DNA from 2 places in the Actinokineospora cianjurensis genome. Region 1 is predicted to be linked to the other one. Evidence: riboswitches for the same ligand, from Rfam matches in the RefSeq annotation. Region 1 holds a riboswitch; the other holds the start of a gene.
The links. Region 1 has a riboswitch for thiamine pyrophosphate ahead of thiO (glycine oxidase ThiO). Riboswitches for the same ligand answer to the same signal wherever they lie in the genome.

Region 1 (7,772 bases):
CGGCAACTCGGCGGTCTCGTCGTCCATCGAGGACGAGGTGGACAAGATGGTGTGGGCGACCAGGTGGGGCGCCGACACGGTGATGGACCTGTCCACCGGCAAGCGCATCCACGAGACCCGCGAGTGGATCCTGCGCAACTCCCCCGTGCCGATCGGGACGGTGCCGATCTACCAGGCGCTGGAGAAGGTCAACGGCGACCCGGCCGCGCTGTCCTGGGAGGTCTACCGGGACACCGTGCTGGAGCAGTGCGAGCAGGGCGTGGACTACATGACCGTGCACGCCGGTGTGCTGCTGCGGTACGTCCCGCTGACGGCGCGGCGGGTCACCGGGATCGTCTCGCGCGGCGGGTCGATCATGGCGGCCTGGTGCCTGGCGCACCACGAGGAGAGCTTCCTCTACACGCACTTCGAGGAGCTCTGCGAGATCCTGCGCACCTACGACGTCACCTTCTCCCTCGGTGACGGGCTGCGGCCGGGGTCGATCGCCGACGCCAACGACGCGGCCCAGTTCGCCGAGCTGCGGACGCTGGGCGAGCTGACCCACATCGCCCGCGCGCACGACGTGCAGGTGATGATCGAGGGGCCGGGGCACGTGCCGATGCACAAGATCGCCGAGAACGTGCGGCTGGAGGAGGAGCTGTGCGGTGAGGCGCCGTTCTACACCCTCGGCCCGCTGGCGACCGACATCGCGCCCGGCTACGACCACATCACCTCGGCCATCGGCGCCGCCCAGATCGGTTGGCTCGGCACCGCGATGCTCTGCTACGTCACGCCCAAGGAGCACCTCGGACTGCCCAACCGCGACGACGTGAAGACCGGCGTGATCACCTACAAGATCGCCGCGCACGCCGCCGACCTGGCCAAGGGGCACCCGAGGGCGCAGGAGCGCGACGACGCGCTGTCGCGGGCCCGGTTCGAGTTCCGCTGGACCGACCAGTTCAACCTGGCGCTCGACCCGGACACCGCCCGCTCGTTCCACGACGAGACCCTGCCTGCCGAACCGGCCAAGACCGCGCACTTCTGCTCGATGTGCGGGCCCAAGTTCTGCTCCATGAAGATCACCCAGGACGTGCGCCGCTACGCCGACGAACACGGTCTGTCCTCTGTGGAGGCGATCGAGGCGGGCATGGCGGCCAAGTCGGAGGAGTTCGCCGAGCAGGGCAACAAGGTCTACCTGCCGGTGGTCGGGCAGTGACCACGCCGCCCCGCACGCTGACCATCGCCGGGTCCGACTCCGGCGGCGGCGCGGGCATCCAGGCCGACCTGCGGACGTTCTTCGCCTGCGGCGTGCACGGGATGACCGCGATCACGGCGGTGACGGTGCAGAACTCGCTCGGGGTGAGCGGGGTGCACACCATCCCGCCCGAGGTGGTCGCCGCGCAGATCGAGGTGGTGGCGACCGACATCGGCGTGCAGGCGGCCAAGACCGGCATGCTGGCCACCGCGGAGATCATTACCGCGGTGGCGGGGGCGTGCGACCGGGTCGGCATCGGACGGTCCGGGGTGACCCCGTTCGTGGTCGACCCGGTGTCGGCGTCCATGCACGGCGACCCGCTGCTCACCGACCAGGCCATCGACGCGCTGCGGTCGGAGCTGTTCCCGCGGGCCTCGCTGGTCACGCCGAACCTCGACGAGGTGCGGCTGCTGACCGGGATCGAGGTGCGGTCCCAAGCCCAGCAACGGGACGCGGCCAAGGCGCTCGCGGAGTTCGGCTCGGAGTGGGTGCTGGTCAAGGGCGGGCACCTGTGGGACGACGCGGAGTGCCTCGACCTGCTCTACGACGGGTCCGAGTTCACCGAGTTCGTCGGCCCCCGCTACGACGTCAAGCACACCCACGGCAGCGGCGACACCCTCGCCTCCACCGTGACCTCCGGACTGGCCAAGGGCCTGGACATGGTGTCGGCGGTCCGCGCGGCCAAGGCGTTCATCCAGCGGTCGGTGCAGGACGCGTACCCGCTCGGCGGCGGCGTCGGCCCGGTGTCACCGCGCTGGCGGCTGCCGGACGCGGACACGTTCCTGCTGTGACCCCGCACCGGTGCCCCGGCTCACGTCGGGGCACCGGTGTCAGTCCACGAGCAGCGCCTCCAACACGGCAATGGCGGCGACCAGTCGCTCCCGCTCCTGCGGCGACAACCGGTCCAGCCGCCTGCCCAACTCCAACACCCTGGTCGAGCGCACCCCGGACACGATCCGCTCCCCGGACTCCGTCGCCCGCACCAACCACGCCCGCCGATCAGCCGGGTCCGGCTCGCGCACGACATAACCCGACTCCACCAGGCTCGCCACGATCCGCGACATGGTCGGCGCGGCGACGCCCTCCTTGCCCGCCAGGTCACCGAGCCGCAGCTCACCGCAGTTGACCAGAGTGGACAGAGCGGAGATGGACCCGTGCCCCAGCCCGGGAGACCCGGACCGGCGCAACGCCCGGGACAGGCGCCCGATCGCGAGGTACAACCGCGCGGGCACATCCCCTCCGCCAGACTCAGCGGCCGATGTCGTCATACCTCATTGTGCCGGAACCCCCACCAGTTCCACGACCAGACCCCTGCGGCCCCCACTGGAGATCCGGACACCTGATGTAGACCAACACCGGGCCGACACGTGCGGATTCGCGCATAGGCCGCGGGCGGCAATTCCCAGCCACACCCGGACAAGCCCGCACCGCACGAACCCGCACGCCAACCAAGATCCACTCCAGCCCAGGGGCACTCCCTCCCGGGGGCCGGGGGCCCATCTCTGAAGCTACCGCGTTGAGCGACCTGTCAATAGGGGCACCGCCGAGGGTGTGGACAGGTCGAGGGGTTGTGGACAGCCGACTCCCAGCAGGGCGAGAAAGCGTTCACCCAGGGGATGAATCGGGAGGTCGGGTCGAGGGCTGTGGGTACGCGGGCTGAAGGAGCGGGGTGGGTCAGCGGGGTGGGCTGGAGGCTTGGGCCCAGAAGCGTTGGGGGATGCGGCCCGCGGCGCGGGCCAGTCGGCCTGCTTGGACGGCGGCGCGCATGGCGGTGGCCATTTTCTCGGGGTCGGTGGCTCGGGTGACGGCGGTGGCCAGGAGGACGGCGGCGCAGCCGAGTTCCATGGCCAGGGCGGCGTCCGAGGCGGTGCCGATGCCTGCGTCGAGGATGACCGGGACGGCGGCGCGGGCGACGATGAGTTCGATGTTGTGCGGGTTGCGGATGCCGAGGCCGGTGCCGATGGGTGAGCCGAGGGGCATGACGGCGGCGCAGCCCGATTCCTCCAGGCGCAGGGCCAGCACCGGGTCGTCGTTGGTGTAGGGCAGGACCACGAAACCGTCGTCGACGAGGGTCTTGGCGGCGTCCAACAACTCGACCGGGTCCGGGAGCAGGGTGCGGTCGTCGGCGATCACCTCCAGTTTGATCCAGTTCGTGCCCAGTGCCTCGCGGGCCAACCTGGCCGTGAGCACGGCTTCCGCGGCGGTGCGGCACCCGGCGGTGTTGGGCAGCGGATCGATGCCCAGCCTGCGCAGCACTTCCAGGATGCCGGTGCCCCCCGCGACGTCGACCCGGCGCAGCGACACCGTGGTCAACTCGGTGCCGGACGCCACCAACGCGCGCTCCAGCACCGACAGGTTCGACGCGCCACCGGTACCGGTGATCAGCCGCGACGCGTACTCCCGGTCGGCGATGACCAGCGGGTCGTCCACCTTCACCCTCCCTGCACGGCGGTCAGCACTTCCACCACGGCCCCGGCCCGCACGACCGTCGACGCGTGCACCGCCCTGGGCACGACCTCCCCGTCCACCGCGACCGCGGTCCCGGCCCCCGAAACCCCCAGCACCACCAACAACTCCCCCACCGTCACCCCGTCGGCCAGTTCCCGCTCGGCACCGTTCACCACCACGATCACGCGCGCCTCCCCGACGACCACGCGAGACCAGCAGCGCCCACCCCCGCCGCCCGCGACCGCCGGACACCGTTACCGATCATGCGTCCCTCCCCGAGAACCGCGCGGGATCAGCGGCACGCACCGCGTCCGGCATCTCTTCCCCCCGCAACAACGAGACCACCGCGCCCGCCGTGACCGGGGCCAACAACAGGCCATTGCGGTGATGGCCGGTCGCCACCAGCAGGCCGGGTTCCAGTTGGCCTATCAGGGGCAGGTTGTCCGGACTCCCCGAGCGCAACCCGGCGGCGGTCTCGACCAAGGCGTATTCGGCGATGCCCGGCAGTACCTGTTCGGCGTCTCGCAGCAGGTCGCGGACGGCGCCCGCGGTGACCGACTCGTCGAAGCCGACTTCGAGTTGGGTGGCGCCGAGGACCAGTTCGCCGTCGGGGCGGGGGACGAGGTACACCGGGCGGGACTCGACGTGGGCGCGGATGGTGCGGGTCGGTGCCGGCAGGGTGCCGGGGCGGGCGTGCAGGCGGAGGATCTCGCCCTTCACCGGGCGGACCAACGGGGCCAGCGCCGGGTGCAGGTGGCCGCTCCACGCGCCCGCGGCGACGACAACCGCCGCACAATCCACAGTGGACTCGTCGGCGAGGACTACCGCGTTCGGGTGGACTTCGCGCGCGGTGGCCGTGATGAACTCCACACCCGATCGGCGGCACGCGGTGTGCAACGCGGTGAGCAGGGCGCGGTTGTCCACAGCGAGGTCGCCGGGCACGTGCAGTCCACTTCGGACTCCCTGACCGATGCCCGGCTCCAGCGCGCGCAGCTCGCGCCCCGAGTAGCGCACCGCTTCCCGCCCGAGACCGCGCAGGAACTCGGCGAGGACGTCGAGTGTGCCCACGTCGGCGGAGTCCACAGCGACCGCGAGCGTCCCTTCCAGCCGCAACCCCGGGTCGCCGCCCGCGGCGGTCAGCCTGGCGGCGAAGTCCGGCCAGCGCGCCAGCGACGAGCTGCCGAGTTCGAGGACGTGCTCCTCCCCCGGCCACGACTCGGTGACCGGCGCCAACATGCCGCCCGCCAGCCACGACGCGCCCCTGGCCGGTGTCGGGTCGACCAGGCGCACCGGGTACCCGGCCTCGGCCACCGCCCAGGCGACCGACAGCCCGATGACGCCGCCGCCGACCACGGCGACAGCCCGCTCACTTCCCATGTCCTCACGCTCCCTGCGCCGGCATGACCCGGATCAGGTTCGACGGTCGGAGCGACCCAGCTCCCTCTCAGCCCGTTCCCCGGACTCCCGTGCGACCGACCTCCACCGTAGCGCAGGCGATAGCGTCACCTCCATGCCAGGACTCGACGGGGACCAGATCAGGCGCAGGCTGACCGACGCGCGGCTCTACCTGTGCACCGACGCGCGGACCGAGCAGGGCGACCTCGCCGACTTCGTGGACGCCGCGCTGGCAGGCGGGGTCGACGTCGTGCAGTTGCGCGACAAGCGCGGCGGGGCGCCGCTCGAGGCGGGGCCGGAGCTGCGCGCGCTGTCGGTGATCGCCGAGGTCTGCGCCGCGCACGGGGCGCTGCTGGCGGTCAACGACCGGGCCGACGTCGCGCTGGCCGCCGGGGCGGACGTGCTGCACCTGGGCCAGGACGACCTGCCGGTCGCGGTGGCGCGCCGCGTGGTCGGCGACGACGTGGTGATCGGCAAGTCGACGCACGACTTCGCCCAGGCCGTCAGCGCGGCGGCCGAGCCGGGTGTGGACTACTTCTGCACCGGCCCGTGCTGGACGACGCCGACCAAGCCGGGCCGGGCGGCCACCGGCCTCGACCTGGTGCGGGCCACGGCGGCGACCGCTCCGGAACGGCCCTGGTTCGCCATCGGCGGCATCGACGCGCAGCGGCTGCCCGAGGTCGTCGCCGCGGGCGCGCGCCGGATCGTCGTCGTCCGGGCGATCACGGAGGCCGTGGACCCCAAGTCGGCGGCGGAGGCGCTCGTCGCCGGGCTGCGCACGGCGTAACGGCGCTGGTCCGGTCGGCGCAGGGGTGAGCAGCGCGACACGCTGGTCCACTGTGGACTGGTGCACACTGGAGGGGTGAACCTCGTCACCCTCGATGACATCACCGCCGCCGCCGACCGCGTCGCCGGGCACGCCGTGCGCACCCCGCTGGTGGCGGCCCCGTGGGCGGACCGGCCACTGTGGATCAAGCCGGAGAGCCTGCAACCGGTCGGCTCGTTCAAGATCCGTGGCGCGTTCAACGCCGTGGCCTGCATCGATCCGCAGCGGCGGGCCCGTGGCGTCGTCGCCTACTCCAGCGGTAACCACGCCCAGGCCGTCGCCTACGCGGCGCGCGCGTTCGGGGTGCCCGCGTGGATCGTGGTGCCCGAGGACACGCCCAGGGTCAAGGTCGAGGCGACCCGCGCGCACGGCGCCGAGGTCGTGCTGGTCAAGACCGGTGAGCGGGAGTCGGCGGCGTACGCGATCGTCGAGCGGGAGGACGCCACGCTGGTGCCGCCGTTCGACGACCGGGGAGTGATCGCGGGCCAGGGCACCATCGGCCTGGAGATCGTCGCGGACCTGCCCGACGTCGACCTGGTGCTGGCCCCGGTCAGCGGCGGCGGGCTGATCTCCGGCATCGCGGTCGCGATCAAGGCGCTGCGCCCGCAGGCCCAGGTCTGGGCGGTCGAGCCGGAACTGGCCGGGGACACCGCGGCCGGCCTGGCCAAGGGCGAGCTGGTGTCGTGGTCGGTCGCCGACCGCAACCGGACCATCGCCGACGGCCTGCGCAGCCAGCCGTCCGAGCTGACCTTCGGGCACCAGCGGGCGCTGGTCGACGGCATCGTGACCGTCTCAGAGGATGAGATCCGCTCGGCGGTGGCCACCCTCGCGCACCGCGCCCACCTGGTCGCCGAACCGAGCGGCGCGGTCACCACGGCCGCGGTCCTGCACCACGGCGACAAGCTCCCGCCCGGCCGCACCGTGGCCGTCCTCAGCGGCGGCAACGTCGACCCGGACGCCCTGGTCGCGCTGCTCCAGACCTGATCGTGCCTGATCAGACCGGGTCTGGTCAGCCCCGAGGTGCCGGGGCCGGTGACTCGACGTCGCAGTGGGGACCGGGTGGCGGGGCGGCCAGGACGTTGTCCCGGATGCTCAGCGCCATGAGGCCCCCTGCGGCGGCGAGGGAAGCGCAGATCAGCAGGGCTGTGCGCCAGCCGGAGGTCAGGGCAGCCGGGTCGGTGTAAGCGGCGCCGGTAAGCCCAGCGGCGGCAGGTAGGACAGCCACAGCGAGCAGGCCGCCGGTCCTCGCCACCGCGTTGTTCACTCCGGACGCCAAGCCCGCGTACCGGTCCGGTGCCGCGGCCAGGACGGTCGCGGTCACCGGGGCGACCACCACCGACAGCCCGAAGCCGAACAGGGCGACCGACGGCAGCACCGCGCCCAGGTACGACGCCCCCGGCGCGATCCTGGTCATCAGCAGCATCGCGGCCGCGATCAGCAGCGGACCGGCCACCAGGAACCACCGCGGCCCGACCCTGGCGGCGAGTTGGCCGAAGCGGGCGGAGAGCAGCAGCATGACCGCGGTGATCGGCAGCCCTGCCAGCCCCGCGGCGGTCGGCGAGTAGCCGAGCGAGGTCTGCAGTTGCAGCCCCATCAGCACCATCACGCCGGTCAGCGCCGCGTAGACGACCAGGGTCAGCGCGTTGGACACGACGAACGTGTGGCTGGCGAACAGCGCGGGCGGCACCAGCGGGTTCGCCTGGCGCCGTTGCAGCAGCACGAACGCCGTGAGGGCGCCGAGCCCGACCACCGCGGCCCCGACCACCAGCCAGTCCGCCCCGCGCACCGGCGCCTCGACCAGCGCCGCCGTGATCCCGGCGAGCCCGACGGCGCCGAGCACCGAGTCGAGGATGTTCGGGTGCCCGGTGA
Region 2 (7,772 bases), on a different contig from region 1:
GTCAGCCGGAAGCGCACCGCGTGTTCCCGGTCCGGCGCGAGTTCCACCGTCGTCGTGCTGATCGGCGTGCGGCGCCACGGCGGCGTGCCAGCCGACCCGGCGACGACAGCGAGCAGTACCGGCTCGTCCTGCGGTGGAGCGGCAACTCGGACCACCGCTTCCGGGCTGTCGGCAGCCGTGGCCCCCTGGGGGAACAACGGCTGCACGACCACGGTGGTGCGCCCGTCGGCCGCGACATCGATGAGGACCAGACCACTGCCGTGCCGTTGCGGCACGTCCTTGGCCAGTTCCAACACCAGGGCGTCGTCGATCGCGGGCTCGTCGGCACCGACCACGTGCACACCGGACGGGTCGAGGGTCTCGTCGAGCGCGCGCCACCCCGCGAGCCGGTTCAGCACCACCGCGCCGTCCGGCCACCGCGGGAGGTCCAGCACCACGGGTTCCCCGCCTGCCAAGGCGAACCGGGCGCGGTCGTCGTCATCGGGCAGGCCGAGCGAGTGCCAGCACCAGCGCTGCGCCGACCGCACCCCTGGCCGTCCCAGGTGGTCGGTGCCCAGGTGCACCACGGTGATGCCGGACGCGGCGATGTCCACGACCACCGCGTCCGAGAGCAGGAGCGGCGTGATCACCTCGGCGACGGTCCCGAGCGCCTTCCGCTTGACCGTCGAGGCTTCGACCGCCGCCACCAGGTCCGCGCGCTCCGGTCGGGGTCCGCGCGCCAGGCCGGTCAACCGCTCGAACCTGGCAAGATCACCCGCTTCGGGGTACCCGGCCGCCAGCGCCGCCGCGGCCAGGTCCCACCCGCGGCACGCCCGCTCGAACGCCGCGGCGAAGGACTCCGCCCGCGCCCGCGACGGCGCGCCCGCCCACGGGCCCGCCGACAGCACCCACCCGCACCCGGGGCAGTGCGTGCCGACCGGATCGGCCAGCAGGCACACCGGGCAGGTCGTTCCCGTCCCACCGGTGCTCATTGTCGTTCCTGGTTCTCGAAGTGGTTCTCGGTCCTGGGAAATGGTTGACGGCGATTCCGGCGGCCGTGTCCGGCCGAGATCCCACCGCGGTCCGGCCGCATTCCGGATCGCCGCGATCATCGCTCTGACTAGGTAGTCCCCGCACCCTGCGAGATCGTTACAAGTAAGATCGCCCGGTGGCCTGATGTATTCGCGCGATCGTTACCTGGAACCGGTTGCTCGCGATTTTCGGTCAATGCTGAGCCACACTCGGGTGGACAGAAAATGGACACGCTTTCTGCGGGGAACGATTCCCGCAGTGCCCCGTACACCTCGACGTACGCTGGGTGTCACCAGGCGCGGTTACGGTCGGTCCGCACGGACGCGAGAACACCGCCCAGCAGAGCGGAGTCTGACCATGCAGCGCCGGAACTTCTTGCGCGTCGCCGTCGTCGGTGGCGCGGCCGTCGTCGGCGGGGCCTCGTGGGGCACCGCGTTCGCCGCGACAGCCCAACCAGGACCGAGCCCGTACGGCGCGTTGCTGGCCCCCGACGCCAACGGCATCCAGCTCCCGGTCGGCTTCAGCAGCCGGGTGATCGCGCGGACCGGCCAGAAGGTCGCGGGCACCGACTACTTCTGGCACCCGGCCCCCGACGGCGGCGCCTGCTTCGCCGACGGCACCGGGTGGATCTACGTGTCCAACAGCGAGGTCCCGCTCGTCGGCGGGGTCGGCGCGGTCCGGTTCGACGCGACCGGCCGCGTCACCGGCGCGTACCGCACGCTCTCGGGCACGAACGTCAACTGCGCAGGCGGCGCGACCCCGTGGGGCACCTGGCTGTCCTGCGAGGAGATCGACTACGGGCGGGTCTTCGAGACCGACCCGTGGGGCGCGCGGCCCGCCGTGGCCCGCCCGGCGCTGGGCCGCTTCAAGCACGAGGCGTGCGCCGCCGACGCCGACCACGGGTACCTCTACCTCACCGAGGACACCCCGGACGGCTGCTTCTACCGCTTCCGCCCGAACACCTGGGGCGAGCTCTCCAGCGGCGTCCTGGAGGTCATGACCGGCGCGGACGACCAGGTCGACGGCCAGGTCGGCTGGGCGCGCGTGCCGGACCCGGACGGGTTCCCGATCACCACCCGCAAGCAGGTCGGCGCCGCCAAGCGGTTCAACGGCGGCGAGGGCTGCCACTACGCGGCGGGCACCTGCTGGTTCACCACCAAGGGCGACAACCGGGTGTGGGCCTACCGCCCGGACACCTCCAGCATCGCCCTCGCCTACGACGACTCGCTCGTCCCGCCGGGCACAGCCACGCTGACCGGCGTCGACAACATCACCCGCTCCACCGCGGGCGACCTCTACGTCGCCGAGGACGGCGGCGACATGGAGATCAACATCATCACCCGGGACGCGCTGGTCGCCCCGGTGCTGCGGGTCACCGGCCAGTCCGGCTCGGAGCTCACCGGCCCGGCGTTCAGCCCCGACGGCCGCAGGCTCTACTTCTCCTCCCAGCGCGGCACCGCCGGGAACGTCTTCGGCGGCATCACCTACGAGGTCACCGGCCCGTTCCGGTCCTGAGCCCCTGGGGAGGCGGCGCCCGGGGACGCCCGGGCGCCGTGCCCCTAGTCGACGGCGCTGACCACCCCGTCGATCTCGGTCGCCAGGTCGGTGTCCTTGGCCGTGACGCCGTTGGCCGAGTGGGTGGAGCAGCGGAAGGTCACCTTGTTCCACCGGATGTCGATGTCCGGGTGGTGCTCGGCGCTCTCGGCGAGCTCCGCCACCCGGTTCACCACCCGGATGGCGGTGGCGAAGTCGGCGAACTCCGCCACCAGGACCAACCCGCCCTCCACCAGCCGCCACCGCGGCAGCCTGCCCAATGCCTTGCCGATCTCCGGGTCGCTCAGCAGTTCAGCCATGGTCCCCATCCTGGCCCCAACCGCAGGCGTACGCTCACCCTGCCACGGGAGTCCGGCACGCCGGGCTGAGAGGAGGGCACGCGGCCCTCGACCGTCCACACCTGATCGGGATCATGCCCGCGCAGGGAGGTGCTCGTGGCGCGCTCGCCCGAGGAAGGACACACCCCATGCGCAGACGCCGCCTCCTGCTGGCCGCCGCCATGACCATCCCGCTGGTCGCGAGCTGCACGGCGAGCTCCCAGGACACCTCAGAGCGCACGGTGGTCCTCGTCACGCACGACTCGTTCACCGTCGAGCAGCCGGTGCTCGACAAGTTCAAGGCCGACACCGGAATCAAGATCGACGTGCGCAAGAGCGGCGACGCGGGCGCGCTGACCACGCAGCTGGTGCTGACCAAGTCCGCGCCGATCGGCGACGCGGCGTTCGGAGTGGACAACACGTTCGCCTCACGCGCGCTCACGGAGGGTGTCTTCGCCGAGTACAAGCCCGCCGACGCCGACAAGGGTCCGCAGAAGTACGCGGTCGACAACTCCAGCAGGCTCACCGCGGTGGACGTCGGCGACGTGTGCGTCAACGTCGACCTCGCCGCGCTCGCGGGCCGCGAACTGGCCACCCCGGCCAGCTTCGAGGACCTCGCCGACCCGCGCTACAAGGACCTCCTCGTCGTCGAGGACCCGGCCACCAGCTCGCCCGGCCTGGCGTTCCTGATGGCGACAGTGGCGCACTACGGCAACAAGGACTGGCCCAACTACTGGAAGCGCCTCAAGGACAACGGCGTCAAGGTCGTCAGCGGCTGGGAAGAGGCGTACACCCAGGAGTTCTCCGGGTCCTCCGGCAAGGGCCCGCGCCCGCTGGTCGTCTCCTACGCCTCGTCGCCGTCGGCGGAGATCGGCACGGACGGCAAGCCCCGCACCGCCGCGCTGCTCGACACGTGCTTCCGCCAGGTGGAGTACGCGGGTGTGCTCAACGGCGCGAAGAACCCCGACGACGCGCGCAAGGTCGTCGACTTCCTGATCTCCGAGACGTTCCAGAAGCTGGTGCCCGAGTCGATGTACGTCTACCCGGCGCGCGACGGCGTCGCACTGCCCGCCGCCTGGCAGCAGGCCGCGCCGCGACCGGAGAGCCCGTCGACGCTGCCGGTCGAGGACATCCAGGGCAACCGGGAGCGGTGGATCGAGCAGTGGCGCACGGCCGTCCGGGCCTGACCGGCGCGCTGGCCGCGGCCGCGCTGCCGCTGGGGTTCCTCGCCGTCTTCTTCCTGTGGCCGGTGGTGGCGATCGTCCGCCTCGGACTCGGCCCCGGCGTCGGCGCGGTCCTGTCCAGTTCGGACACCTGGTCCATCGTCGGCTTCACCCTCGGCCAGGCCGCGGCGGCCACTGCTGTCGCGGTCGCCGCCGGCCTGCCGGTCGCGTTCCTGCTGGCGCGGACGTCGTTGTGGGGCAACGGGTTCGTGCGCGCGGCGGTGATGGTGCCGTTCGTGCTGCCGACGGTGGTGGTGGGCCTGGCGTTCCGCTCGCTGTTCGGCGACGGCGGACCGCTGGCGATCATCCTGGCGAACGCGTTCTTCAACGTGGCGGTCGTGGCCCGCACGGTGTCGGCGCTGTGGTCGCATGTGGACAGACGTGCGGAGGACGCGGCGCGGTCGCTCGGGGCGTCCCGGTGGCGGACCTTCCTCTTCGTCACGCTGCCGGTGCTGCGGCCCGCCATCTCGTCGTCGGCCGCCGTGGTGTTCCTGTTCTGCGCCACCAGCTTCGGCGTGGTCCTGCTGCTGGGCGGCGGGGAGTACGCGACGCTGGAGACCGAGATCTACCTGCGCACGGTGCAACTGTTCGACCTGACCGGGGCGGCGGCGTTGTCGTTGCTCCAGTTGGCCTCCGTTGTCGCGGTGCTGGTGATCGGGGCCGTGCTGCGCCGCCGGTCGACTGCGTTGCGACTGCGGGGGCGGGCGGACACGGCGCGGCGTCCGGTCGGCGGCGAGCGGGGCGTTGTCGCGGCGGCGTATGCGGTGATCGCCGCGCTGATGGTGCCGATCGTGTCGCTGGTGGCCAAGTCGTTCGAGTCGGGGCTCGACGGCTACCGTGCGATCGGCGGGACCGGGTTCCGCGGGTCGTTGCAGGTCACGGGCTGGGAAGCGGTGCTGAACTCGCTGCGCGCGGCAACCGATGCGACCATGCTCGCCTTGGTGCTGGGCATCCTCTCGTGCGTCGCACTGGTGACGCTGGGCCGGACCCGAGCCCGCCCCAGCCTCATCGAGACCATCGACACCGCACTGATGCTGCCCCTGGGCGTCTCCGCGGTGACGGTCGGCTTCGGCTACCTGATCACCCTGGACGCGCTGCCCGGCGACCTGCGCACGTCACCGCTGCTGGTCCCGCTGGCGCAGGCCCTCGTGGTGACCCCGCTGGTCATCCGCACCCTGCTCCCGGTACTGCGGTCGATCGACACCCGCCTCCGCCAAGCCGCGGCCACCCTCGGCGCCCCACCCTGGCGAGTCTGGCGCGAGGTCGACATACCCCTGTCGGCTCGTTCCTTCGTCGCCGCCACCGCCTTCGCCTACGCCGTGGCCCTGGGCGAGTTCGGCGCCACCAGCTTCCTGGCCCGCCCCGAATCCGCCACCCTCCCCGTGGTCATCGGCCGCCTGGTGGCCCGCCCGGGGGAGCTGAACAACCAGCTGGCGTACGCGTCCTGCACCCTGCTGATGCTGGTCACCGTGGCCATCGTCATCGCCGTGGACCGCCTCCGCGTCGGCACGGTCGGGGAGTTCTAGTGCTGAGGAGGTCTCGATGCTTCGCGTTGACGGTCTGACCGTGCGGTACGGGCGGGTGGCGGCTGTTTCGGCGGTGGACGTGGAGATCGCCGACGGGGAGGTGTTGGCGCTGCTGGGGCCGTCCGGGTGCGGGAAGTCGACGCTGCTGCGGGCGGTGGCGGGGTTGGAGCCCGCGGACGGGGGGATTTCCTGGGACGGGGTGGATCTGGGCGGGGTGCCGGTGCACCGGCGCGGGTTCGGGCTGGTGTTCCAGGACGGGCAGCTGTTTCCACATCGGACGGTCGCGGGGAATGTCGCGTTCGGACTGCGGATGGCGGGGGAGCGGAAGGTCGCCGCCCGGGTGGACGAACTGCTGGACCTGGTGGGCCTCGCCGGTTTCGGCCCGCGCCGCGTGACGGAGCTGTCCGGCGGCGAGCAACAGCGGGTAGCCCTGGCTCGGGCCCTCGCACCCCGCCCCCGGTTGCTGCTACTGGACGAGCCACTGTCTGCTTTGGACAGATCACTCCGCGAACACCTGGCCATCGACCTGTCCCGCCTGCTGCGCGACTCCGGCACCACCGCCCTGGTGGTGACCCACGACCACGACGAGGCATTCACCCTGGCCAACCGAGTAGCCGTCATGCGCGCCGGTCAGATCGTCCAAACCGGAACCCCGAACCAGGTCTGGCGCCACCCCGTCGACGAGGACACCGCCCGCTTCCTGGGCTGCACTTCCTTTGTTGACGCCACAGCAACCAACGGCATCATCCACACCCCCTTCGGCCCAACCCCCTTCCCCCTCCCCAACGGCCCCGTCCGCCTCGGCCTACGCCCCACGGCCCTGAACGCCGCCCCCGGCCCCACCACCGGCACCATCACCACCACAGTCCACCACCGCGACCACATCCGACTCACCGTGCAAACCCCCACCCTCCTAGTGGACGCCACAGCCAGCATCGCCTCCACCCCCGCCCCCACCCCCCACACCCAAACCCCCCTATCCCTAAACCCCGACGGCCTAGCCATCATCGGCTAGCGCCCCACGATCCCCATCCCCCCAACCTGTCCACAGCCCCGATCGTGACTCTGGCCCCCTCTGCGCGCCCCCACCTAGGCTTGATTCGGGGGCTGCTCGATCCGGTGTCCAACAGTTGGGACTGCGCGGCATCGCCGCCCTCTTACCCCACCGCCCCGCTCTTACTCCGCCGGGACGCATGCCTTCGTCGTCCACCCGGTCGCGGTGCTGGGCGCCGTGTGCCCGGAATACGCGACGCGCCCCGAGCGAGCCATCCTCAACCACACCGCCATGCTCGCCACGGGCCTCTTCCTGCCCCGACGCCTGCCCAGTGCAGACTCCAGTCGATCCCCATCGCCTCAAGCTGTCCACAGCCCCGACTATCACCCTGGCCCCGCCACTTGCTTCCACCTAGGCTTGATTCGGGGGCTGCTCGACGCCGCGCCTACCGGTTAGCGCCACCGGACGTCGCCTCCCTCTTACCCGAACGCCACACTTACCCCTGCCGCGCCCAACGTCTGCCCAGTGCCCATTCCTGCCGCTCCGTCCGGATATCCCCATCCCCCCAACCTGTCCACAGCCCCGACCATCACCCTGGCCCCCTCCGCGCAGCCCCACCTAGGCTCGATTCGGGGGGCTGCTCAGCCAGGACGCCCTGGACAGCGCAACGGCGACGCCCCAAGCGAGGCGTCGCCGTTGTGTCCCCGAGCGGCAGGTCAGCCGTCTCGGGTGAGCATGCGGCTGTAGGCGATGGAGCCGCCGATCAGCATGTAGCAGGCCGCGCGCAGGGCGCCGTCCACGAGCGGGCTCCAGGCGATGGGGTCGCGGATGATCTCGCCGACCGCGTCCCAGCTCGTCGTCACCAGCACCGGGTCGATCCAGTCCAGCGCCGGGATCGCGCTCAGCACCCCCGACACGATCACCAGCCCGAGCGTCACCACCACCACGATCAGCGGGTGCTCGGTGAACGCCGACACCGCCAGCGCCACCGCGGCCAACGCCCACACCTGCAGCGCCACGTACACCACCGTGATCGCCACCCGCCCGAGCGCCTCCCCGAACGGCAGCGACGTCCCCGAGGCGGTCAGCATGCCGTCGCCCCCCAGCAACAGCACCCCCGTGATCATCCCGGTGACCGCCATCAGCA

Region 2: linked by a shared signal. The riboswitch ahead of CLV68_RS27745 (thiamine ABC transporter substrate-binding protein) and the one ahead of thiO (glycine oxidase ThiO) in region 1 are both predicted to bind thiamine pyrophosphate.

The regions. Positions count from the first base shown of each region.
Region 1 is NZ_RCDD01000001.1:254,606-262,377, forward strand. Features, by position in the region: gene thiC (phosphomethylpyrimidine synthase ThiC) at 1-1,195, shown strand, start outside; gene thiD (bifunctional hydroxymethylpyrimidine kinase/phosphomethylpyrimidine kinase) at 1,192-2,025, shown strand; gene CLV68_RS01175 (MarR family winged helix-turn-helix transcriptional regulator) at 2,065-2,502, opposite strand; gene thiG (thiazole synthase) at 2,909-3,664, opposite strand; gene thiS (sulfur carrier protein ThiS) at 3,667-3,867, opposite strand; gene thiO (glycine oxidase ThiO) at 3,944-5,059, opposite strand; TPP riboswitch at 5,053-5,160, opposite strand; gene thiE (thiamine phosphate synthase) at 5,193-5,864, shown strand; gene CLV68_RS01200 (threonine ammonia-lyase) at 5,940-6,887, shown strand; gene CLV68_RS01205 (MFS transporter) at 6,913-7,772, opposite strand, start outside.
Region 2 is NZ_RCDD01000006.1:118,334-126,105, forward strand. Features, by position in the region: gene CLV68_RS27730 (serine/threonine-protein kinase) at 1-971, opposite strand, end outside; gene CLV68_RS27735 (alkaline phosphatase PhoX) at 1,369-2,526, shown strand; gene CLV68_RS27740 (4a-hydroxytetrahydrobiopterin dehydratase) at 2,571-2,864, opposite strand; TPP riboswitch at 2,899-3,009, shown strand; gene CLV68_RS27745 (thiamine ABC transporter substrate-binding protein) at 3,032-4,069, shown strand; gene CLV68_RS27750 (ABC transporter permease) at 4,033-5,631, shown strand; gene CLV68_RS27755 (ABC transporter ATP-binding protein) at 5,648-6,646, shown strand; gene CLV68_RS27760 (ABC transporter permease) at 7,342-7,772, opposite strand, start outside.